DNA from 2 places in the Dactylosporangium cerinum genome. Region 2 is predicted to be linked to the other one. Evidence: riboswitches for the same ligand, from Rfam matches in the RefSeq annotation. Region 2 holds a riboswitch; the other holds the start of a gene.
The links. Region 2 has a riboswitch for S-adenosylmethionine ahead of ACFPIJ_RS05730 (aminotransferase class V-fold PLP-dependent enzyme). Riboswitches for the same ligand answer to the same signal wherever they lie in the genome.
Positions count from the first base shown of each region.

Region 1 (11,627 bases), on a different contig from region 2:
CCCTGGCCGCGCTGATCGAGCTGTCGACCGCCTTCGAGGAGCCGGACCGGGTGGCGGAGTGGGGCGCCAGGCTCGGCGGGCTCACGCTGACCGAGGACGAGCGCGGTCAGGTCCGGTCCGCCGTCGCCGATCCGACCCTCCTCGCGCCGTGGCTCACCTGAGGCTCATTCGAGGCGGTCGACGACCAGTTCGTGGATCGCGTCGAGCAGCTCGACCTCGCGCTCGGAGTGCGCGGTCACGGTCACGGCGGCGCGCAGCTGGGGGCAGATGACGGCGTACTGACCGTAGCGGCCGTCCATCCGGAACATGGGGGACCGGTCGAGCCAGACGCCCAGGCCGTAGCCGTGGGTGAACCGCTCGCCCTCGGTGATGGCGCTGGTGTCGGCCGGGTCGGCGGTCAGCCGGTGCACGTAGTCGGCGGGGAGCAGCCGGCGGCCGTCCCACTCGCCCTCCTGCAGCAGCAGCTGGGCGAAGCGGGCCAGCTCGTGGGTGCGCAGGAACAGGTCGCTGGCCGCGAACGGGAACCCGAGCGGGCACGCGTGCCAGGCCGGGTTGTGCAGGTCCAGCGGTGCGAACAGCCGGGGGAGGAGGTAGGAGCGCAGGTCGGCGCCGGTGACCCTGGCGATGACCCGGCCGATCGCATACGGCCCGGAGTCCGTGTACGCGAACCGCGTGCCGGGCGCGGCGTCCAGCAGCGTGGCGACGATCTCGTGGAGCAGGTCGGCGGCGTCGACGCGCTGGTCGGCGAACCACTCGTGGCTGGTGCCGCTGGACATCGTCAGCAACTGCCGCAGCGTCACCGCCTCGACCCCGTCGGCGGCCACGGACCGCAGCTCGGGGAAGTGGTCCAGGAGCCGGTCCTCCAGGGTGAGCCGGCCCTCCGCCTCGGCGAGCCCGAGCGCGACCGAGGTGAACGTCTTGGCGACCGAGTACAGGTTGACCCGGTCGTCGGAGCGGACCCGCCGCTCGACCGGCGGGCTGCCCTCGCGGTGCAGGTGGATCCCGTAGACCCCCAGGCCGCGCTCGCGGTCGGCGCGGATGAAGTCGTCAAGCAGCTCGTCGCCCACCGGCGCATCGTACAAGCCGGTTACCCAAGGAGCCGGTCGGCGGAGATGCCGAACATCTCGTGAGCGACGCCGAAGCCGAGGTCGTGCACCAGCCGGCGTTTCCAGGGCCGCTGCACGATCGCGTGGGTCAGCCGGCGGGCGGCTCGGGGGCTCTTCATGATGGTCTCGGCGAGCTCCCACGCGCGGGGCAGCAGCCGCTCGGCGGGCAGCACCTCGTTGACCAGACCGAGTTCCAGCGCCAGCCGCGCGGTGATCGGTTCGCCGGTGTACAGGTGGTAGGCGGCCCGCTTGGTCCCGATGAGCTCCTGCAGCGTCAGCTGCTGGCCGTCACCGGGGGCCACGCCGGTCGGCAGGTGCGGGTCGATGATGGTCGCCGTCTCGGCGGCGAGGGTGATGTCGCACAGCAGCGCGAACTCGGTGTGCGCGATGCTCGGGCCGTTGATCGCCGCGATGGTGGGGATGTCGATGCCGAAGATGAAGTTCTCCAGCAGCTTCGTCGCGTCGTAGTACGTGTGCTCGTAGGCGAAGTCCTTCGGGAACGGCTGCCGCATGAGCTCCCTGGTCGCCTCGTCGGGGGCGGGGCTGGCGCCGGCGGCGAGCCACTGGTCACCGGTGCCGGTGAGGATGAGGACCTCGTTGTCGGGGTCGTTGCCGATCTCCTGCCAGGCCTGGCCCCAGGCGTTGTGGGTGGCGAAGCCGAACTGGGCCGGCCCGCCGCCGGTGTGCATCCGCAGCTCGATGATCCCGTCGCGGCGTTGCATGACGAAGTAGTCCGCGTACTTCTCCGCGTACGCCTCGAAGCTGGGTCGTGGCACGTAGCCGCCCGAGCGGGCCTGCCACTCGTGGAGTTCCTTGGTCATCGGGCACCTCTCGAATCGGAGCAGTGCTCCGATATTACGGAGCACTGCTCCGCTTGTCCATGACCCTGTGATCTCGGACGCACGGTAATCCTATGGGTTTAGTAGACATTCGCGCTGTGGACCTTTATCGTTGCTGATGTCAGACCACTGGGCTGGCGGTGAACGTCCGTGTTACGAGTGCCAGCGTCCAGCCCCGGCTAGCTGGCCGGCAACCCTCCACCGCGACGGGGTGCCCCGGGTGACGACACGACCGCACAACGACCGTGCGGTAAGCATGCGGCCCGCACCGCCCCGGGCCTCGGCCGAGGGAGAGCACATGACCCAGCCAACCCCCTTCCCGCCGCGCGATTGATGCACGGCATCCCCAACCCAGCGCCCGGGTGCCGGCGATGAACGGCGGCAGGCGCGCCGAGATCGGCATCATCGGCGCCGGCGTGCACGGCCTCAGCGCCGCCTACCACCTGGCCCGCCGGGGCGTGCCGACGGTCGTGTTCGAGCGCGGCGAGCGGGTCGGCGGCCCCACCGGGCAGGCCAGCGGCGTCGTGCGGTCCTACTACACCAACCCGTTCCTGGCCGGGGTCGCCCGGGACAGCACCGAGATCCTCGCCGACTTCGACACCCGCGTCGGCGGCCACAGCGGCTACGTGCAGACCGGCGGGCTGTACCTGCACGGCGCCGGCGACGTCACGGGCGTGCGCGCCACCGCCGCCGGCCTCGCCGCCGCCGGGATCGGCCACACCGTCCTGGGCCCGGACGACCTGGCGGACCGGTTCGCGTACCTGAACCTCGACGGGACCGCGGTCGGCGTGTGGGAGGACCGGGCCGGCTACGCCGACCCGCGGCGCACCGCGCTCGGCTACGCGGCCCGCGCCGTCGAGCACGGCGCCGTGCTGCTGGAACACGCCCCGGTCCGGGAGATCAGCGAGGGCACCCACGCAGTACGGGTCGTCACCGGAGACGGCACGCGGCACGAGGTGGAGCGGCTGCTGGTGGCCGCGGGACCGTGGACCGTCCCGCTGCTGGCTCAGGTCGGCGTCACGCTGCCGCTGACCGCCGAACGGCACGTCGTCGCCGGGCTCGGCCACGCGCCCGCCGACGCGCCACGGGCCGTGCCGTACGTCCTCATCGACGTCCAGCACGGCTACTACTCCCGGCCCGCCGGCGCCGGGCACTACCTCCTCGGCCCCCTCGCACCCACCACGGCAACCGACCCCGACGACTACGCCACCGCGATCACCGACGACGAGTTCGACTGGCTCGCCGTCCGCGCCGCGCTGCGGGCCCCGATCCGCGGCCGCGCCGTGCGGGAGCGCGGCTGGGCGTCGCTGTACGACGTCAGCCCCGACTGGCAACCCGTCACCGGGCAGGTCAGTTCCCGGGTGTACGTCGACGCGGGGACGAGCGGGCACGGGTTCAAGCTCGCCCCGGTCTGGGGCGACCACGTGGCCCGGCTGCTCATCGCCGACGCCGACCCCGGCCTCGCCCAGTTCGCTCCCGGCCGCTTCGCCGCCGGTTCGGTGTTGGCCAGCGGCTACGGCGCCGCACGAATCCTGGGTTGAGGCGATGACACAGCTCGACGTCGTGGTGGTCGGTGGCGGGGCGATGGGCTCCGCCGCCGCCTGGCAGCTCGCCCGCCGGGGCATGCGGGTGGCGCTGCTGGAGCAGTACGAAGCCGGCCACACCAACGGCGCGTCACACGGCGCGTCCCGCATCTTCCGGCTGTCCTACCCCGACCCAGTCCACATCGGACTCGCCCGGGAGGCCCGGCGGCTCTGGCGGGAACTCGAGGACGTGACCGGCGCCCGGCTGCTGACCGTCACCGGCGGTGTCGACCACGGCGACCACCCGTTCCTGCAGGACCTCGCCGACGGGCTGGCCGCCGCCGGGGTGCCGCACAGCTGGCTCACCCCGGCGGAGGCGGCCGAACGGTGGCCCGGCATCCGGTTCGACACCCGCGCGCTGTTCCACCCCGACAGCGGGCGGCTGCACGCCGACCATGCCGTCGCCGCCCTCCAGGACGCCGCGGCGAAGGAGGGCGCGGAGGTGCGGCATTCGACGCCGGTGACGGCGATCGAGGTCCTCGGCGACGACACGGTCCTCGTGCACACCGACGGCGGCAGCTACCGCGCCCGCCGGGTCGTGGCCGCGGTCAACGCCTGGGCCGCCAAGCTCGTCGGCGGGCTGGCGCCGCTGCCGCCGCTGCGGGTCACCCAGGAGCAGCCGGCGCACTTCGCCGCCCGTGTACCGGAGGACGGCTGGCCGAGCTTCGGCCACCGCTTCGCCGACCCGGATCACTTCTACGGCGGGATCTACGGCCTCGCCACGCCCGGGGAGGGCATCAAGGTCGGCTTCCACGGCGTCGGCCCCGAGGTCGACCCGGACCACCGCGACTTCACCCCGGAACCCGCGCAACTGGCCGCCCTGCGCGAGTACACCCGCAGGTGGCTGCCGGGCGTCGACGCCGACGTGTTCACGCCGATCAGCTGTACGTACACCACCACTCCCGATTCGATCTTCGTGCTGGACCGGCACGGCCCGGTCGTCGTGGCCACCGGCTTCTCCGGCCACGGCTTCAAGTTCGTGCCCGCGATCGGCCGGGTCCTGGCCGACCTCGCCCTGGACGGCACCCGCCCGGACCCGCGCTTCGCGTTCAACCGATGAGAGGAACTCCATGAGCACAACCCCCTTGGCCGTCCTGGACCTCATTCCACGCAGCAGCGGCGCCGGCACCGGCGACGCCGTCCGCAACGCGATCGACCTGGCGCGGCAGGCCGAACGCCTCGGCTACCAGCGGTACTGGTTCGCCGAGCACCACCTGAACCCCGGCGTGCTCGGCGTGTCCCCGGCCGTGTCCATCGCGCTCGTCGCCGGCGCCACCAGCACCATCCGGCTCGGCTCGGCCGGGGTCCAGCTCGGGCACCGCCAGGCCCTCGCCACCGTCGAGGAGTTCGGCCTGCTCGACGCCGTGTACCCGGGCCGCCTGGACCTCGGCCTCGGCCGCTCGATCGGGCGCCAGAAGCCCGCCCCGGCCGCCGACCAGCACACGGCCGCCGTCTCCGCGTACGTGGCGAACCGCGGCGGCGGGGCGCACACCGTCGAGCAGCGCGCCGACAACGGGCTGCTGCTGCCCAAGCAGTACGACTTCAGCCTGCTCCTGGCCAACTCCGCGACCAAGTTCGCCACGCTGCTGGACCTGCTGCAGCAGCCCGGCGCGTACACCCCCGACTACGACACACAGGTCAGCGACATCCTCGCCTTCCTCGCCGGCACGTACGTGTCGCCCGGCGGCGTCGAGGTGCACACCTACCCCGGCGAGGGCGCCGCGGTGCAGGTCTGGATCCTCGGCGCGTCCGGCGGCTCCAGCGCGACCGTCGCCGGCGAGAAGGGCCTCAGGTTCGCCGCCAGCTACCACCACAGCCCGAGCACCGTCATCGACGCGGTCGACGCGTACCGGGCCGCGTTCCGCCCGTCCGAGGACCTGGCCGCGCCGTACATCTCCGTGTCGGCGGACGTCGTCGTCGGCGACACCGACGAGCACGCCGCCGAGCTCGCCTCCGGCTACGGCCTGTGGGTGCGCAGCATCCGCGGCGGTTCGGGCGCGATCCCGTTCCCCACCCCGAAGGAGGCGGCCGCGCACGAGTGGACCGCGGCGGACCGCGAACTCGTCCAGGACCGCATCGACACGCAGCTCGTCGGCTCGCCGCAGACGGTCGCCGACAAGCTCGAACAGCTGCGGGACGCCACCGGCGCGCACGAACTGGCCGTCACCACCATCACCCACGAGCACGCCGACCGGGTCCGCTCCTACGAGCTGCTGGCACAGGAGTGGATCCGCCGCGGCCACTGGAGCCAGGCATGACCGGACGCGACAACACCACCGCCATCCGGCTCTACCAAGCGCTCGGCTTCGAGATCCGCCGCGCCGTGCTGTTCTCGGCGCTGCGCAGCCCCGGAAGGAACCCACAGTGACCCATCTCCACCTGGCGGTCGCGCTGGACGGCGCCGGCTGGCATCCGGCGGCCTGGCGCAGCCCCGCCGCGCGGCCGCACGACCTGTTCACCGCCGCCTACTGGACCGGCCTGCTCGCCGAGGCGCAGCGCGGCCTGCTGGACTTCGTGACGATCGACGACTCGCTCACCATCCAGTCCGCGGACCACTTCGCCGCCGACAGCCGCACCGACCAGGTCCGCGGCCGGCTGGACGCGGCCCTCATCGCGGCCCGCATCGCCCCGGGCTCCGCACACATCGGCATCATCCCGGCGGTCAGCATGACCCACACCGAGCCGTTCCACACGTCGAAGAACATCGCCACGCTCGACTACATCAGCACCGGCCGGGCCGGCATGCAGGTGCGCGTCGGCGGGCTGGGCGGCGAGGCGGCGCTGTTCGGCCGGCGCTCGTCGCCTCCGGCGTTGAGCTTCGAGACCCTTGCCACGCCGGAGGTCGAGCAGTTCATCGCCGAGCGGTTCGACGAGGCGGCCGACTACATCGAGGTGGTCCGCCGGCTGTGGGACAGCTGGGAGGACGGCGCCGAGATCCGCGACCGGGCGACGGACCGGTTCATCGACCGGGACAAGCTGCACCGCATCGACTTCGAGGGCCGCTGGTTCTCGGTGCGGGGGCCGTCGATCACGCCCCGCCCGCCGCAGGGCCAGCCGGTGGTCACCGTCCTCGCGCACTCCACCGTGCCCTACCGGCTGGCCGCCCGGCAGGCCGACGTCGTCTTCGTCACCCCACACGACCCGGCCGGCGCGGCCGCCATCCTGGCCGAGGTCCGGCAGGAGGCCGGCGACGCGCAGCTGCAGGTCTACGCCGACCTGGTGGTGTTCCTCGGCGCCGACGCCGCTTCCCGCAAGGAACACCTCGATTCGCTCGACGGTGCTGAATTGTTCTCCGACGCGCGCATTTTCGCCGGTACGGCGGAAGCCCTCGCCGACCACATCGAGGAACTGCACCGACTCGGCTACGACGGGATCCGGCTGCGACCCGGGGTCCTGCCCTCCGACCTGACCGCCGTCACCGATCAGCTCGTGCCGGTCCTGCAGCGGCGCGGCCTGTTCCGCGACCGCTACTCGGCCACCACGCTGCGCGGCCAGCTGGGCCTGGACCGTCCCGTGAGCCGCTACCAGGCTCTTTCAGCCGGAACTTCAGTCGGAACGGACGCTTGAGATGACCAGACCCAGGAAGCAGATCATCCTCGGCGCCTACCTCGGGGGCGTCAACCACCAGACCGTGTGGTCGGACCCGGCCGCCGGCAGCCAGATCGAGTTCGCGTCGTTCCAGCACGCCGCCCAGACCGCCGAGCGGGGGAAGTTCGACTTCTTCTTCCTCGCCGAGGGGCTGGCGCTGCGGGAGCGGCTGGGCCAGATCTTCGACCAGGACGTCATCGGCCGCCCGGACAACATCACCGTGCTCACCGCCCTGGCCGCGGTCACCTCGCACCTCGGGCTGATCGCCACCGTGAACGCCACCTTCAATGAGCCCTACGAGCTCGCCCGGCAGCTGGCGACCGTCGACCACCTGTCCGGCGGCCGGGCCGGCTGGAACATCGTCACCTCGTCGGACGCCTTCACCGGCGGCAACTTCCGCCGCGGCGGCTTCCTCAAGCGCGAGGACCGTTACATCAGGGCCGAGGAGTTCCTCGCGGTCGCCCGGCGGCTGTGGGACTCCTGGTCCGCCGACGACGTCCTCGCCGACGCCGGCTCGGGGCAGTTCCTGCGCCGAGCCGACGCGGGCGAGTTCGCCTTCAGCGGCAAGCAGTTCGACATCAGCGGCCGGTTCACGGTGCCCCGCAGCCCGCAGGGCCACCCGGTCATCCTGCAGGCCGGCGTCTCCGCCGAGGGCCGCGAGTTCGCCGCCGGCGGCGGCCCCGACGCGATCTTCTCCCCGTTCCACACCCTCGCCGAGGCGCAGCCGTTCTACCGCGACATCCAGGAACGCTCGGCCCGCCACGGCCGCCCCGCCGGATCGACCAAGGTCCTGCCCGGCGCCTCGTTCGTCCTCGGCGACACCGAGGCCGACGCGATCGAACGGCACCGCGAGATCGCCCTGGCGCAGATCAGCGGGCGCGGCGCGCAGATCCTGCTCGAGACCGTGTGGAACCGCGACCTGTCCGGCTACGACCCGGACGGCCCGCTGCCCGACGTGGACCCGGACCCCGCCGGGCCGCTCGTGATCCAGGGCCGGGCCCGCATCCACCAGGACGCCCTCGACACCGTTTCGAAGTGGCGGGCGCTTGCTGCCTCAAACGGCTTCTCGCTGCGGCAATTGGCGGTGCACGTGTTCGGGCACACCGAGTTCGTGGGGACGCCCGCGCAGGTCGCCGACCGCCTTGACGCGTTCGTGCAGAACGACGGCTCGGACGGGTTCATCATCGGGTCGCACCTGACCCCGACGGGCCTGGACGAGTTCGTCGACAAGGTGGTGCCGCTGCTGCAGGAGCGCGGCTCGCTGCGCACCGAATACGACGGCACCACGCTGCGGGACAACCTCGGCATCCCCGCGTACGCCGACCGTTCCTCGTTGACGGCGGCGTAGTTCGCCACGTCGTGCGGCGCCGCCTCCTTCCGGGCTTCGGTCCGGGGCGTCGTTCGGGCGTCTTGGTGGGGTTGTTGTCGGGCTTTGTCGGGCTCGTGTCAGTCGGGTAGGTCGGCGACTGTCCGGGCCCACTCCCGAAGCGGCGAGTCGGCCGCCGTCGCGCTGTAGCGCCGGAACAGCTCACGGCTCTCGGCGCGACGGATGCCGCCGCGCATCGCCGGTGCCTCGTACCACGCCATCCCGGGGCCGGGACGCCACGACGCGGCGATGCCGGCCGCGCCGTCACCGGGGGACTCCAGCGCGAAGTACACCTCGCGGACGCCGAGCGACATCGCCGCGCCGAGGCACATCACGCACGGCTCGAGAGTGACCGCGAGCCGCAGCGGCTCCGGCCGGTCCCGCCATCCCAGCGTCTCGTCGGCCTCGATCATCGCGAGCAGGTCGGCGTGCACCAGCCGGCGGCCATGGGTGCGTTCGCCGGTGTACGCCCAGCCGACGACCTCGTCACCGGCCACGACCACGGCTCCGATCGGCAGCTCACCGGCGGCCAGCCCGGCCTGCGCCGCCTCGATCGCGGCGCCGAGCATCTCATCGGGGGTCACCCGCCCATCCTCGCCCGGCGGCTGCCGCGCCGCATCCTTGACAGCCGTCCGCCTCCTACCGTGATGATGGCGCCGTGAAAGCCGCGATCATCGTCCTCGTCCTCGTCATCCTCGCCGTGCTCGTCGACGGATGGTTGCGGCAGCGGCGTCGCGCGACGGCAGCCCGGGCCGCCGGCACCGTCCGGGGCGAGCTGGTGGTGAGTGCGGTGCAGGAGCAATGGCGTACCGGCGACGCCAACGACGACAAGCTCAACCGCGAGTACGACGTCCGGCTGGCGGTCGACGCCACGCTCACGGGCCCGGGACTGGCCGGCCGGCACCGCTACGACGTCACGCTCGTCAACCGCGACGCGCCCCGCATCGTGGCCGGTGCCCGCTTCCCCTGCGACGTCCAGCCGTCCGACCCGACGGCGATCCGGGTGTACGTGCGGCCCGGCGCCCCCTTCGAACGCTTCGAGAACGGCCGCCCGGTCACCGCGTGAGCGACGTCGACTGGGCCGCCGTCTACGGCTGCAACGGCACCTCGGGCCACGTGCCGGAGCTGTTGCGCGCCCTGGCGGGGCCTTCGCCGTCGCCTGCGTACGCGGAGCTGTTCGACCACCTGTACCACCAGGGCACCCGATGGCAGGCCACCGCCGTCGTGATGCCGTTCCTCGTGGCGCTCGTCGATGACCCGGCCACCCCGGACCGGGCGGCGCTGGTGCACCTGCTGGCGACGGTGGGCATCGGCGACCACCGCGACGACGCGCTGCCGTTCGACGTCGACGCCGCCTACCCGTCGGCGTCCTCCATCACCGACTCGCAGCTGCTGCTGTTGAACCGGTTCCTCGACGAGGGCTGGGACGACGAGCCCGTGGGCGACTTCTACTGGGACATGTCGGGGCCGGACCGGTGGGCGCGGGACGCGTACCGGGCCCTGGCCGCCCACGCCGCGACCGTCGCCGGTTGGGTGAGTGACCCGGATCCGGCTGTCGCGGCCCGTTCCGCGGCGCTGCTGGCCTGGTTCCCGCCTGCACCCGGGGCGCTGGAGGCGTTGCTCGCGGTGTCCGATGGGCCCGTCGGAGCGAGTGCCAACCTGACCCTGGCCCATCTGCCGGTCGCCGATCCGCGCATCGACCGGCGGCTCGAGGCGCTGCTGGCCACACCGGACGAGCAGGTCGCGCTGACGGCGGCGATCGCCCTGGCGTACCGGCACGGCGGGGCCACGCCCGAACCGGCGCTGACGATGCTCGCCGTCGCCGCCGATCACGACCGGCCGCTGCCCGCCGACGTCCCCGGCTGGGAGCGGCGGGCGCTGCGCGGTTTCGTGTCACTGGCCCTCACCCGGATCGGGTGGTGAGCCTGGTTCTGGTGGTTCTGGTGGTTCTTTTGACGGTTTTGGTGAGTTTAGTGGTCTTTGCTGGTTCTCTGGTTCTTTGCTGGTTCTTGGTGGTGCCGCCGCCGTCACGCGGGGCGGGTCGCCTTGCCGTCCAGCCAGAGCGTGTCGGAGTCGTCGCGGTGCGCGCCGGTGGTGCCGACGTGCTTGCCGGGGATCTTCGGGCCGTGCTTGATGACGTGCACGAGTGCCATCGCGTGGCCACGCCCGAGATCGAAGTCCGCCTTCAACCAGTCCACGATCGCGCCCGCCTTGACCGCGGGACCGTCGAGCCCCCGCTCGGTGGCGAGCGCCAGCAGCTCCCGCGGGGTCTTGCCGGTCTTGGTCTCGATGTTGTCGAGGTACGCCTGGAACGACATGTCCGAATCCTTCCGCCACCGGCGCGTCCATCGCGCCTTTCACTGACGCGTCGAACGACCCACCCCCGCTTCGACAACCCCGCCGAACTTTTTCTGAGTTTTTTCGGCGGGGCCGCCGCTACGGTGCTGGGAGCTGGTCACCTTGGCGGACCAGACCGCTCTGATACGCGATGACCACGAGCTGTGCGCGGTCCCGCACGTTGAGTTTGGTCATCGCCCGGTTGACGTGGGTCTTCGCGGTCAGCGGCGACACGAACAGCCGCTCGGCGATGTCGTCGTTGGACAGCCCGTGCGCAACGAGGACGAGGACCTCACGCTCCCGCTCGGTCAGCAGGTCCAGGGCGCTCACGAGGTCCTCGGCCCCCGGGCGCAGACTGGTCAGGAACCGGCTCACCAGCCCACGGGTCGCCTTGGGCGACAGCAGCGACTCGCCACCCGCGACGACCCTTATCGCGTGGAGCAGGTCGGCGGGCGCGACCCCCTTGCCGAGGAAGCCGCTGGCACCCGCCTGCAGGGCCAGGACCACGTTGTCATCGGTCTCAAACGTGGTGAGCACCAGGACCCGCACGCCGGCGAGGTTGTCGTCGGCCCCGATGCGCCGGGTCGCCTCCAGCCCGTCCATACGAGGCATACGGATGTCCATGAGGATCACGTCGGCGCGGGCGGTGCGGGCGAGGTCGAGCGCCTCCCGCCCGTCGCCGGCCTCAGCCACCACCTCGAAGTCCGGCTCCGAGTCAATGATCATCTTGAAGCCGGCCCGGATCAGCGCCTGGTCGTCCGCGAGCAACACCCGGATCGTCATGCGGACCCCACGAGCAGGAGCACGG
Region 1 covers NZ_JBHSIU010000041.1:591,775-603,401, reverse strand. The annotation lists gene ACFPIJ_RS31820 (VOC family protein) at 1-161, shown strand, start outside; gene ACFPIJ_RS31815 (serine hydrolase domain-containing protein) at 165-1,067, opposite strand; gene ACFPIJ_RS31810 (enoyl-CoA hydratase/isomerase family protein) at 1,088-1,927, opposite strand; SAM riboswitch class IV at 2,097-2,208, shown strand; gene ACFPIJ_RS31805 (NAD(P)/FAD-dependent oxidoreductase) at 2,317-3,486, shown strand; gene solA (N-methyl-L-tryptophan oxidase) at 3,491-4,588, shown strand; gene ACFPIJ_RS31795 (LLM class flavin-dependent oxidoreductase) at 4,599-5,786, shown strand; gene ACFPIJ_RS64595 (GNAT family N-acetyltransferase) at 5,783-5,896, shown strand; gene ACFPIJ_RS31790 (LLM class flavin-dependent oxidoreductase) at 5,893-7,095, shown strand; gene ACFPIJ_RS31785 (NtaA/DmoA family FMN-dependent monooxygenase) at 7,097-8,464, shown strand; gene ACFPIJ_RS31780 (nucleoside deaminase) at 8,563-9,066, opposite strand; gene ACFPIJ_RS31775 (hypothetical protein) at 9,141-9,548, shown strand; gene ACFPIJ_RS31770 (hypothetical protein) at 9,545-10,405, shown strand; gene ACFPIJ_RS31765 (DUF4287 domain-containing protein) at 10,510-10,800, opposite strand; gene ACFPIJ_RS31760 (response regulator) at 10,919-11,602, opposite strand; gene ACFPIJ_RS31755 (hypothetical protein) at 11,599-11,627, opposite strand, start outside.
Region 1: linked by a shared signal. The riboswitch ahead of ACFPIJ_RS31805 (NAD(P)/FAD-dependent oxidoreductase) and the one ahead of ACFPIJ_RS05730 (aminotransferase class V-fold PLP-dependent enzyme) in region 2 are both predicted to bind S-adenosylmethionine.

Region 2 (11,627 bases):
CAGGAACCACCTCCGAAAGGGACGCTCGATGACCACCGTCGCGCCGCCGGAACAGGCCCGGCCGCAACTCGCCCACCGGCAGATCATGCTGTTGATGGGCGGCCTCATGACCGGGATGCTGCTCGCCGCGCTCGACCAGACCATCGTGGGCACCGCGTTGCCGACGATCGTCGGTGAACTCGGTGGACTCGACCACTACTCGTGGGTCGTCACGGCCTATCTGCTCGCCTCGACCGCGTCGACCCCGCTGTACGGCAAGATCAGCGACCTCTACGGCCGCCGTCCGGTCCTGCTGTTCGCCATCTCGACGTTCCTGGTCGGCTCGCTGCTGGCCGGTATGTCGCAGGACATGACCCAGCTCATCGCCACCCGCGCCCTGCAGGGCATCGGTGCCGGTGGCCTCATGACGCTCGCGTTCACCATCGTGTCGGACGTCGTGGCGCCGCGGGAGCGGGCCCGGTATCAGGGCCTCTTCGGTGCGGTGTTCGGCATCTCCTCGGTGGCCGGGCCGCTCGTCGGTGGCTACTTCGCCGAGACGGACTGGCGCTGGATCTTCTACATCAACGTTCCGCTGGGCATTTTCGCGCTGTACGTGTGCAGCCGGGTCCTGCGGCTCGTCCCGCACACCCGCCGGGACCACAAGATCGACTACCTGGGTGCGACGCTCATGGTCGCGGCGGTCAGCTCCTGGCTGCTCGCGCTGTCGTGGGGCGGCAACGAGTACGCCTGGGGCTCCGTCCAGATCCTCGGCCTGCTGGCCGCGGGTGCGGTGCTGACCGCGCTGTTCATCGTCGCCGAGGGGCGCGCCGAGGAGCCGATCCTGCCGCTGCGCCTGTTCAAGCGGGCGACGTTCTCCCTGGCGAACACCGCGACGTTCATCCTGGGCTTCGCGATGTTCGGCTCGATCATCTACGTGCCGCTGTACCTGCAGATCGTGAAGGGCGCCTCGCCGACCCGCTCCGGCCTGCTGATGCTGCCGATGATGGCGGGCGTCATCGTGACCTCGATCCTCGCCGGCCGGGCGATCAGCAAGATCGGCCGGTACAAGTGGTTCCCCGTCGCCGGCACCGTGATCATGGGCTCCGGGCTGCTGCTGTTCACCACGCTGCAGGTCAACACGCCGCTGTGGCAGGCGTTCATCTACATGACCGTGATCGGCGTCGGCCTCGGCATGGCGATGCAGCCGCTCATCCTCGCGGTGCAGAACGCGCTCGAACTGCGCGACATGGGCGCGGGCACCAGTGCGGCCACGTTCTTCCGGTCGCTGGGCGGCTCGGTCGGCGTCGCGGCGCTCGGCGCGCTGATGAACAGCAAGCTGAGCGAGCAGATGACCGGCAACATGTCCGGCGTGTCGATCAACTCGCCGGCGCAGGTCCGCAAGCTGCCGCCGCAGGTCCTGGACGCGGTCGAGCACGTGTTCGTCAACGCGCTGCACCCGGTGTTCCTCGCCGCGGGGATCGTCGCCTTCGTCGGCGCGGTGATCACGCTCGCGCTGCCGGACAAGCCGCTGCAGGGCGGCACCGGCCCGGCCGAGGCGGCGACCGAGGAGGACGCGGCCGCCGAGATGGAAGCCAAGGCGGCTGCCTTCTAAGACGGCGAGGCCTTCTGGCTTCTAGGAGGTCAAGGCCCTTCTAGAAGCCAGGGCCCGTTGAGGACGCCAAGGCCCTTCTAGGAAGCCGCGGCGGTTGCCTCTAGGGGCATACAGAACCGCGTCGTGTCGGCACGCTGCTTTATCGACACTAGCACATCCGAAAAAAGAATCTTTCGGTGCGCGGCCCTGCCGACGGAACACTCAGGAACCCCGGAGCTACTCACCAGTAGCCCCGGGGTTCCTTTGTGAGCCACGGCACATTAGCGTGCAGTGCATGCGCAGCACGATGATGCAGACACCCCTGCTGATCTCCCGAATTCTGCAGCACGGAGCCACCGTCCACGGCGACTCGGAGGTCGTCACCTGGACCGGCGCCGAGGCTGGTGCGAGACATACGCCATACGCCGAGGTGGGCCGCCAGGCCGCCCGTCTCGCCCACGCCCTCCGCGACGACCTCGGCGTCACCGGCGACGAGCGCGTCGGCACGCTGATGTGGAACAACGCCGAGCACCTGATCGCGTACCTGGCCGTGCCGAGCATGGGTGCCGTGCTGCACACGCTCAACCTGCGGCTCTTCCCCGAGCAGCTGATCTACATCGCCAACCACGCCGAGGACCGGGTCGTCATCGTCGACTCGACGCTGATCCCGCTGCTCGCCGGCGTCCTGCCGCACCTGAGCACGATCCGCCACATCGTGGTCGTCGGCGACGGCGACGTGTCGAAGCTGCAGAAGGACGGCGTCGACGTGCATCGCTGGGACACCCTGCTGGCGGGGAAGTCCGACGTCTACGACTGGCCCGCCGTGGACGAGAACGACGCCGCCGCCCTCTGCTACACCAGCGGCACGACCGGCAACCCGAAGGGCGTCGCCTACTCCCACCGCTCCATCTACCTCCACTCGATGGAGGTCTGCATGGCGGAGAGCTTCGGTCTCGGGCCCAAGGTCCGTGACCTGTGCATCGTGCCGATGTTCCACGCGATGGCGTGGGGCCTGCCCTACGCGGCGCTGATGAGCGGCGCATCGTTGATCATGCCGGACCGGTTCCTGCAGGCCGCGCCGCTCGCCCAGATGATCGCGGCGGAGAAGCCGACGTTCGCCGGCGCCGTGCCGACGATCTTCACCGACCTGCTGGCGTACCTGGACGCCAACCCGACCGACACGTCCTCGCTGAAGGAGGTCGTGATCGGCGGGTCCGCCTGCCCGCCGGCGCTGATGCACGCGTTCTCCGAGCGCCACGGCATCGAGGTCATCCACGCCTGGGGCATGACGGAGATGTCGCCGCTGGGGTCCGTCGCCCGCGAGCCGGTCGGCGTCGAAGGGCCGGAGGCGTGGGCGTACCGCTACACCCAGGGCCGCATCCCGGCCGGCGTCGAGGGCCGCATCGTCGGGCCCGCCGGCGAGGTCATGCCCAACGACGGCAAGGCCGTGGGGGAGCTGCAGGTCCGGGGCCCGTGGATCACCGCGCAGTACATCGGCGAGGACGGCCCGGACCCGGAGAAGTTCGAGGACGGCTGGCTGAGGACCGGCGACGTCGGCACCCTCTCGCCCAACGGATTCCTCACCCTCACCGACCGCGCCAAGGACGTGATCAAGTCCGGCGGCGAGTGGATCAGCTCCGTCGACCTCGAGAACGCGCTCATGGCGCATCCGGCCGTGTTGGAGGCGTGTGTCGTGGGTGTGCCGGATGACAAGTGGGGCGAACGTCCCCTCGCCACGATCGTGCTGAAGGAGGGCGCGACCGCCGACGCCGGGAAGCTGCGCGAGTTCCTCGGGGACAAGGTGGCCAGGTGGCAGCTGCCGGAGCGCTGGTCGTTCATCGAGGCGGTGCCGAAGACCAGCGTCGGCAAGTTCGACAAGAAGCGCGTCCGGGCCAGCTATGCGGACGGCGGCCTCGAGGTGGTACAGATCAACGGGTGAACCGGCCGGCGAAGATCGCGCTCCTCGTCGCGGGCGCGGTGCTCGCCTGCGTGCTCGCTGTCTGTGGGGTGGGCCTGGCACTGCGTGACTGGGTGCCGGGCCTCGCCGGGTGCGAGGACGTGAACAAGCCGACGAAGGGCCCCGTCATCACCCAGAAGGTCCGCATCGAGCAGATGTGGCCGCAGCTCGCGCCGATCCAGCAGGTGCACTGGCAGGAGCACGAGGCCAGGGCCCGGTCCTGCCCGGAGATCGGGCCGATGGACTACGTCATGGACGGCTTCGCCGTGATCACCGCGGAGCGGGCCGGGGCGCTGCCGGCGACCACGCCGGCGGAGCTGGCGGAGGTGCCGGAGGACCTGCGGCCATTCGCCCCCGCCGACCCGCACTGGCTCAAGGTCGACGGGACCGTGCTGCTCCTGGACAAGGCGTCGTCGACGGTCTACTTCACCCGCACCTCCGACTAGGCGGACTTTCCTCGCCTTCCGTTTAGGCGGATTTCCTCGCCTTCGCAGGGGTGGCCTTCTTCTCCGGCGCGGTGGCCTTCTTGGCGGCAGCGGCGGTGGTCTTCTTCGCCGCGGCCCGCTTGATCGGCGTCGCGGCCGCGTCCTCGTCGCTGTCGTCCTTCGCCGCGGTGGTCTTCTTCGCGGCCGTCGCCGCCGTCGCCTTCTTCGCCGGGGCCGGCGTCGCCTCGCCACGGGCGGCCTTGGCCCGCTCCACCGACGCGCGCAGCGCCGCCATCAGGTCGACCGCCGCGGCCGGCGCCTCCTCGGTCTCCTCCGGCTGCACGACCTCCCGGCCGGCCACCTTCGCGTCGATGACCTCCTGCAACGCCTCGCGGTAGTTGTCCGTGTACGTCGCCGGGTCGAAGTCGGCGGCCATCGACTCGATCAGCGAGCCGGCCATCGCCAGCTCCGCCGGGCGCGCCGACACGTCCTCGTCGAGGATGTCGAACTTCGCCGCGCGGATCTCGTCCGGCCAGAGCATCGTGTTGAGGACCAGCACGTCCTCGCGGACCCGCAGCGTGGCCAGCTGCTCCCGTTGCCGCAGCGCCACCTTCACGATCGCGACCCGCTCCGTGTTGGTGAGCGCGTCGCGCAGCAGTGCGTACGGCTTCGCGGCGGTCTTGTCGGGCTCCAGGTAGTACGCCTTGTTGTAGAGGATCGGGTCGACCTGCTCGGCCGGCACGAACTCCAGCACCTCGATCGCCCGGCTCGTGGTCAGCGGCAGATCCGCGAAGTCGTCGTCGGTGAGGACGACCATCTCGCCGCCGCCCAGGTCGTAGCCCTTGGCGATGTCGTCGTAGCTGACCTCCTCGCCGTCGATCGAGCAGACCCGCTTGTACTTGATCCGTCCGCCGTCGTCGCGGTGGACCTGGTGGAAGCGGATGTCCTTCTCCTCCGTCGCCGAGTACAGGCGGACGGCGATCGACACGAGCCCGAAGGAGACCGCGCCTTTCCAGATCGCGCGCATTGAGATCCTTTCCCCACCGTGTTGACCTGTGTTGACCTCTGACAACCAGAATCGCATCGAATCGAGGTGCACGCGAGGAAGTCGGCGGCGAACTATCGTGAGGGGATGGGGACCGGCCCGCCGGCACCGATGCTCGCCTCGACCGGCCCGCTACCGTCCGGGCCGGGCTGGGCGTATGAGTTCAAATGGGATGGTATCCGAGCGATCGCGATCATCAGCGGCGGCGCGACCCGCCTCTACGCGCGCAGCGGGGTCGAGGTGACGGCCGCCTATCCGGAGCTCGCCAGGATCGGCGAAGGCCTCGACGACACCGTCCTCGACGGCGAGGTCGTGACCATGGACGAGTCCGGGCGTCCCTCGTTTCAGCTGCTCGCCGAGCGGATGCACGTGCGCGAGCCGGCCAGGGCGGCCCGTCTGGCCGTCGCGCTGCCGGTCTCGTATCTCGCGTTCGACGTGCTGAGGGCCGCAGGCCGGGATGTGCAGGCTTCGTCGTACACCATCCGCCGCGAAGTGCTCGAAGGACTGTCGCTGGGGCCTCGGGCCGTCATCCCGCCGTCGTTCGACGACGGGCCGGCGACTGTGACCGCCAGCCGCGACAACGCGCTGGAAGGCGTCGTCGCCAAGCGGGTCGGCTCGCACTACCAGCCCGGCCTGCGTTCACCGGACTGGGTGAAGGTCAAACTGGAGGAGAGCTGCGAGTTCGTCGTCGGCGGCTGGCGGCCCGGCAAGCGCGCCCTCGGCGCCCTGCTGGTCGGCGTCCCCGTTGCCGACGGCCTCACGTTCCGCGGCCGGGTCGGCGGCGGGATCTCCAGCGCCGCCGAACGCGCGCTCCTCGACGCGCTGCGGGACCTGTCGATCTCGCAGTCGCCGTTCGCCGGCACCGTGCCGCGCGAGGACGCCCGCGGCGCGGTCTGGGTCGAGCCGCGGCTGGTGGTCGAGGTGAAGTTCAGCCACCGTACCCGCGACGGGCGGCTGCGCTTCCCCCGGTTCCTGCGCATCCGGCCGGACCTGACGCCATCGGACGTGCACGATGCCTGACAAGATCCGCGTCGAGGTCGAGGGCAGGCACCTCGACCTGACCAACCTCGACAAGGTGCTCTACCCGCAGGCCGGCTTCACCAAGGGTGAGGTCATCGACTACTACACCCGCATCTCGCCGGTCCTCCTGCCGCACCTCGCCGGTCGGCCGCTGACCCGCATCCGCTACCCGAACGGCGTCGACGGCAACAGCTTCTTCGAGAAGAACGCGCCGGCCGGTACCCCCGACTGGGTGCGAACCGTCCGGTTGCCGGTGCCCGGCTCCAGCCGTGGCCGCGAGACCATCGACTTCATCGTGGTCGAGGAGCTGGCCACCCTGGTCTGGCTGGCGAACCTCGCCGCGCTGGAGCTGCACACCCCGCAGTGGCGGGTCTCCGCCGACGGCACCGTGCTCAACCCTGACCTGCTGGTCATCGACCTCGACCCGGGCCCGCCGGCCGGCCTCCCGGCGTGTTTCGAGGTCGCCCAGCTGGTCCGGGACCGGCTCGCCGACGACGGGCTGGACCTCCAGCCGAAGACCTCCGGGCGCAAGGGCATGCAACTGGTGGCGGAGCTGCCCGGGGACGAGACGGCCGACGAGATCAGCGCGTACGTGAAGGACGTCGCCGGCGAGCTGGCCCGCCGCCGGCCCGACCTGATCGTGGCGCGGATGGCCCGGCAGCTGCGGCCCGGCAAGGTCTTCATCGACTGGAGCCAGAACAACGCGTTCAAGACGACGGTGGCGCCCTACTCGCTGCGCGCGGGCGCGCTGCCGACCGTGTCCGCGCCGCTGACCTGGGAGGAGGTCGGCGAGGGCACGTTGACCGTCGCCGACCTCACGTCCTCCGTGGTGCTCGACCGCGTCGCGGGGCGTGGTTCTTCGTAGTGCTCAGCTTTCCGTGGTGTTCAGGCGCGTCGCAGGGCGCTGAGCAGGCGGTCGATGTGCTCCTCGGTGGTGCCCAGGCCGAAGCTGGCCCGCACCGCGTGGGCCGGCGCGGTGGCCCCGGGGTCGAGCCGGGCGGTCGCCTCGGCGAGGAGCCGCCGAGTCAGCGGGTGCGCGCAGAACAGCCCGGCCCGCACCCCGATGCCGTGGTCCCGGCCGAGGCGGGTGGCCAGCTCACCGGGCTCCTCGCCGAGCACCGCGAACGACACGATCCCGACCCGCTCCGCGTCCGCGTCGAAGAGGCGCAGCTCCTCGACGTGCGGCAGGTCGGCCAGGCCGTCCCGGAGCCGCTTGACCAGGGCCCGCTCGTGGGCGTGATCGGCGTCCGCGAGCGCCCGGCAGGCGGTGGCGATCGCGACCGCGCCGAGCAGGTTGGGCGTGCCGGCCTCGTGCCTCGCCGGCCCGGTCGTCCAGTTGACGCCCAGGTCGCTGCCCACGTTGGCGCTGGCCCCGCCGCCGGCCAGGTACGGCTCCGCGGCGTCCAGCCAGTCCGCGCGGCCGGCGAGGACACCGGCGCCGAACGGTGCGTACACCTTGTGCCCGGAGAACGCGACATAGTCCGCGCCCAGCGCCGCCAGGTCGACCGGGGCGTGCGGGGCGAGCTGCGCCGCGTCGACCGCGATCCGGGCGCCGAAGCGGTGCGCCACCTCGGCGAGGGCGGCCACCGGCCACACCTCACCGGTCACGTTGCTCGCCGCGGTCACGCTCACCAGGCCGCAGCGCTGCCGGCTGAGCGCCCGCTCCAGCGCCGCCACGGCCTCCTGCGGCGAGCGGGGCGCGTCGAGGTGCACCGTGCGCCGCCACGGCAGCAGGTTGGCGTGGTGCTCCGCGTCGAAGGTGAGCACCGTCGTGTCCCCGGGCAGTGCCCGGGCGAGGAGGTTGAGCGCGTCGGTGGTGTTGCGGGTGAAGACGACGGTGTCGCCGTCCCGGGCGCCGAGGAAGTCCGCGACCGTCTCCCTGGCCTGCTCGTATTCGCGGGTGCACCGCTCCGACAGCGCGCCGGCGCCGCGGTGGACGCTGCCGTAGAACGGCAGGAGCTCGGCGACCGCGTCGGCGACGGCCCGCAGGCACGGGGCGGTCGCGGCGACGTCGAGATTGGCGAAGTCGACACTGCGGCCGTCGCGCAGCTTCACGTCACCGGGGGACAGGATCGTGGACATGGCAGAGCCCTCCGCTCGCGCTTGCCCGGGCACACCGCGTGCCGAGCCGTGTCATCACCCGGGGCACCCCGCCGCGAACGCGAGGGTTGCCGGCCAGCAAGCCGGGGCTGTGCGCTGGCACTCATGACCTGCGCCCACCGTAGCGCGGATAAGGTTGGTCCATGACCGAACTCCCGCCGAGTGGGACGCCATCGGAGCCCGGCCGGCACGACGAGCGCGCTGCGCCTCCGCCCGGTGACGGGGAGTTTCCGCAGCGGTCACCATGGGCGGCGCCGCTGGCGGGGTCGCCTGATGTTTCGCCCGGTTACCAGCCCGGATATCAGGTGACGTTCGGTAAGCCCGAGTCGTCGGACCCGCCCCGGTCCGGGGCGCCGTCCGGGCAGCCGTCCGGGGTGGGGGTGCCGTCCGGGCAGCCGGGCTGGAACGCGGCCGCCTCGGATGTCGTGCCCAACGTGACCGAGAATGCCGCGCCCAACACCGGCGAGCAGCGCTATCCCACCGCGGCCCTCGCCCTGGCCGCCGCGCCGCCCGCCAAGCGCTCCGACCGCCGCCGCCTCTGGACCCTCATCGGCGTCAGCAGCTGCATCGCGGCATGTGGCGTGGCGTTGCTGGCGTTCTTCGGGTTCAGCGGCGGCTGGACCGCCCTCGTCATCGGCGTCAGCGCCGCGATCATCCCGGTGCCGCTGCTCGTGTCATGTTTCCTCTGGCTGGACCGGTACGAGCCGGAGCCCGTCAGATATCTGGTCTTCGTCTTCGGCTGGGGCGCCTGCGTGGCGACGGCCGTCGCGCTGGTGGTCAACACCAGCGGCGCGGTGCTCGCCGACAAGCTGGGGCTGTCCGAGTCGATCGTCGCGGTGCTGGTGGCGCCCCTGATCGAGGAGAGCATGAAGGCGCTCGGGCCGGTGCTGCTGTTCTGGCGCCGGCCGCGGGCGTTCTCCGGCCTGATCGACGGCATCGTCTACTGCGGAATGTCCGCGACCGGCTTCGCGATGGTCGAGAACATCCTGTACCTGGGGATCAAGGGCTACGCCGACAACGCCGAGTCCGACGGCCCGGTGAGCGGCGCGGTCGCCCTGGTCGGCATCTTCGTCGTGCGCATCCTCATGACCGGCTTCGCGCACCCGCTGTTCACCTCGATGACCGGCATCGGGCTCGGCATCGCGTCCCGCAGCTCGACGAAGTCGGTCCGGTGGCTCGCCCCGATCGCCGGCCTGCTGCTCGCCATGCTGCTGCACGGCTCGTGGAACCTCATGTCGGTCGTCGCGTCCGCAAACCCCTGGGTGCTGCTGTACGGGTACTTCGGCGTCATGATGCCGATCTTCCTGTGCATGGTCGGCTTCGCCCTGTGGCAGCGGTCCAACGAGGGCAAACTCACCGAACGGATGCTGACCGAGTACGCGCGGGCCGGCTGGTTCTCCCCGCCGGAGGTGGCCGCCCTGGGCACCCTCGGCCGGCGGCTGTCCGCCCGCCGGTGGGCCCGCCGGGTCGCCGGCGACCCCGGCGCCAAGGCCATGCGGGCGTTCCAGTTCGACGCGACGAAGCTCGCCCTGCTCCGCGACGGCCTGCACCGCGGCCTGGACAACACGCCGTCCCGCCGGATGGAGGCCCTCGCCGAGGAGCGGCACCTGCTCACCTCGCTGGCCGCGTACCGCCAGGTCTTCGTCGGCCGCGATGCGCAGGCACCGCTCGCGGTGTGGGACGGCAGCCGCTACCACATCACGTTCCCCGACGGGATGGTCCGCGTCCTCGACGCCCCGCCGACGCCGGTCGTGCCGGTGCCGGTGGTCGTGCCGCCACCCCCGCCGCCTGTCCCGACGTACGCGGGCTACCCGTACCCCTACAGGTAGCGGCCGGTCTCGTGTCCTGACCGGTCTCGTGTCCTGACCGGTCTCGTGCCTACAGGTAGAGACCGGTTGAGTCGGGCTCGACCCGCCGGGCCGCGACGGCGTGCACGTCACGCTCGCGCAGCAGCACGTAGTCGCGGCCCTGCAGCTCCACCTCGGAGCGGTCCTCCGGGTCGAACAGCACCCGGTCGCCGGACACGATCGAACGCACGTTGGGCCCCACCCCGACGGCCGTCGCCCACGACAGGCGCCGCCCCACCGACGCCGTCGCCGGGATGACGATGCCGGACGCGTGCCGGCGCTCGCCCTCGGCCCCTTCGAGCCGGACGAGCACCCGGTCGTGCAGCAACCGGATCGGCAGGCCCCCGTCCACGTCGGACACGGCGGGCGGAGTGGTGGCCGCCGGGTAACCGGCGGCTGGCTGGGCTGTCACGGTTGCGACGCTACCGCCTGGGTACGTGCGATCGCCGCGGGACCCGGACTACGGTGAAAGCTCCGCTCGCGTCATCTAGGGGGTTCCGTGGGCCGGTTCGATCAGGTACGCGCCAACCTCCGGCGGGCATACGACGAACGACTCGAGAAGGCCCGCCTGGAACGCGAGGCTTCCTCGCTGGTCGAAGAAGAGGTGCCCGTGGTGGAGCCGCCACCGGTCCTCGATCCCGGTCATCCTTCGACGATGAGCCGCGACGACGCCGAGATCCCGCGCGGCCTGCGCCTGACGGCCGCCTGGTCGTGGCGCCTGCTGGTCCTCGTCGCCGCGCTCGCCGTCCTGCTGTGGCTGGTCGGTCGCCTCCGGACCGTCCTCATCCCGTTGAGCATCGCGCTGCTGCTGTCCGCCCTGCTCGCGCCCATGATGGGCTTCCTGCGCCGCCGGGTGAAGCTGCCACCCTCCCTGGCCGCGTTCCTGGTCCTCATCACCGGCCTCGCCGCCGTCGCGGGTGTCCTCACCCTCGTCATCACCGAGTTCGTCGACGGCTTCCCGGCCCTCGCCGACAAGGCCTCCGACGGCGTCAACCAGATCCAGGACTGGCTCACGACCGGCCCCCTGCACCTCAACGGCAGCCAGCTCGACGCCACCTTCGACGCCGCCACGAACTGGCTCAACGACAACCGCGGCAGCCTCACCGACAGCGCCGTCTCCACCGCCACCGCCACCATCGAGTTCTTCGCGCTGCTGCTCCTGGTGCTCTTCGTCACGTTCTTCTTCATGCGCGACGGCCACCGCATCTGGCTCTTCCTCACCGGCGTCCTGCCGACCCCGGCCCGCGACCCCGTCCGCCGCGCCGGCGAGGCCGCCTGGCGCACCCTGGTGGCGTACGTCCGCGCGACCGTGCTCGTCGCCTTCATCGATGCCCTCGGCATCGGCCTGCTGCTGGTCATCATCAACGTCGACTTCTGGTTCCCCCTGGCCACCATGGTCTTCCTGGCCGCCTTCGTCCCCATCATCGGCGCCACCGTCTCCGGCGCCGTGGCCGTCCTGGTCGCCCTCGTCGACGAGGGCCCGATCAGCGCCCTGGTCGTCCTCATCGGCGTCATCGCCGTCCAACAACTCGAAGGCCACGTCCTGCAGCCTCTGATCATGGGCCGCGCCGTCTCCGTGCACCCGCTCGCCGTGATCGTGGCAATCTCAACGGGCGTGGTCCTGGCCGGCATCATCGGCGCTCTGGTGGCCGTGCCGCTGGTC
Region 2 covers NZ_JBHSIU010000009.1:123,629-135,255, forward strand. The annotation lists gene ACFPIJ_RS05695 (MarR family winged helix-turn-helix transcriptional regulator) at 1-32, shown strand, start outside; gene ACFPIJ_RS05700 (MDR family MFS transporter) at 29-1,591, shown strand; gene ACFPIJ_RS05705 (fatty acid--CoA ligase) at 1,866-3,509, shown strand; gene ACFPIJ_RS05710 (hypothetical protein) at 3,506-3,973, shown strand; gene ku (non-homologous end joining protein Ku) at 3,996-4,979, opposite strand; gene ligD (non-homologous end-joining DNA ligase) at 5,085-6,017, shown strand; gene ligD (non-homologous end-joining DNA ligase) at 6,010-6,882, shown strand; gene ACFPIJ_RS05730 (aminotransferase class V-fold PLP-dependent enzyme) at 6,903-8,099, opposite strand; SAM riboswitch class IV at 8,112-8,228, opposite strand; gene ACFPIJ_RS05735 (PrsW family intramembrane metalloprotease) at 8,423-9,946, shown strand; gene ACFPIJ_RS05740 (GroES family chaperonin) at 9,996-10,325, opposite strand; gene ACFPIJ_RS05745 (hypothetical protein) at 10,452-10,610, opposite strand; gene ACFPIJ_RS05750 (AI-2E family transporter) at 10,620-11,627, shown strand, end outside.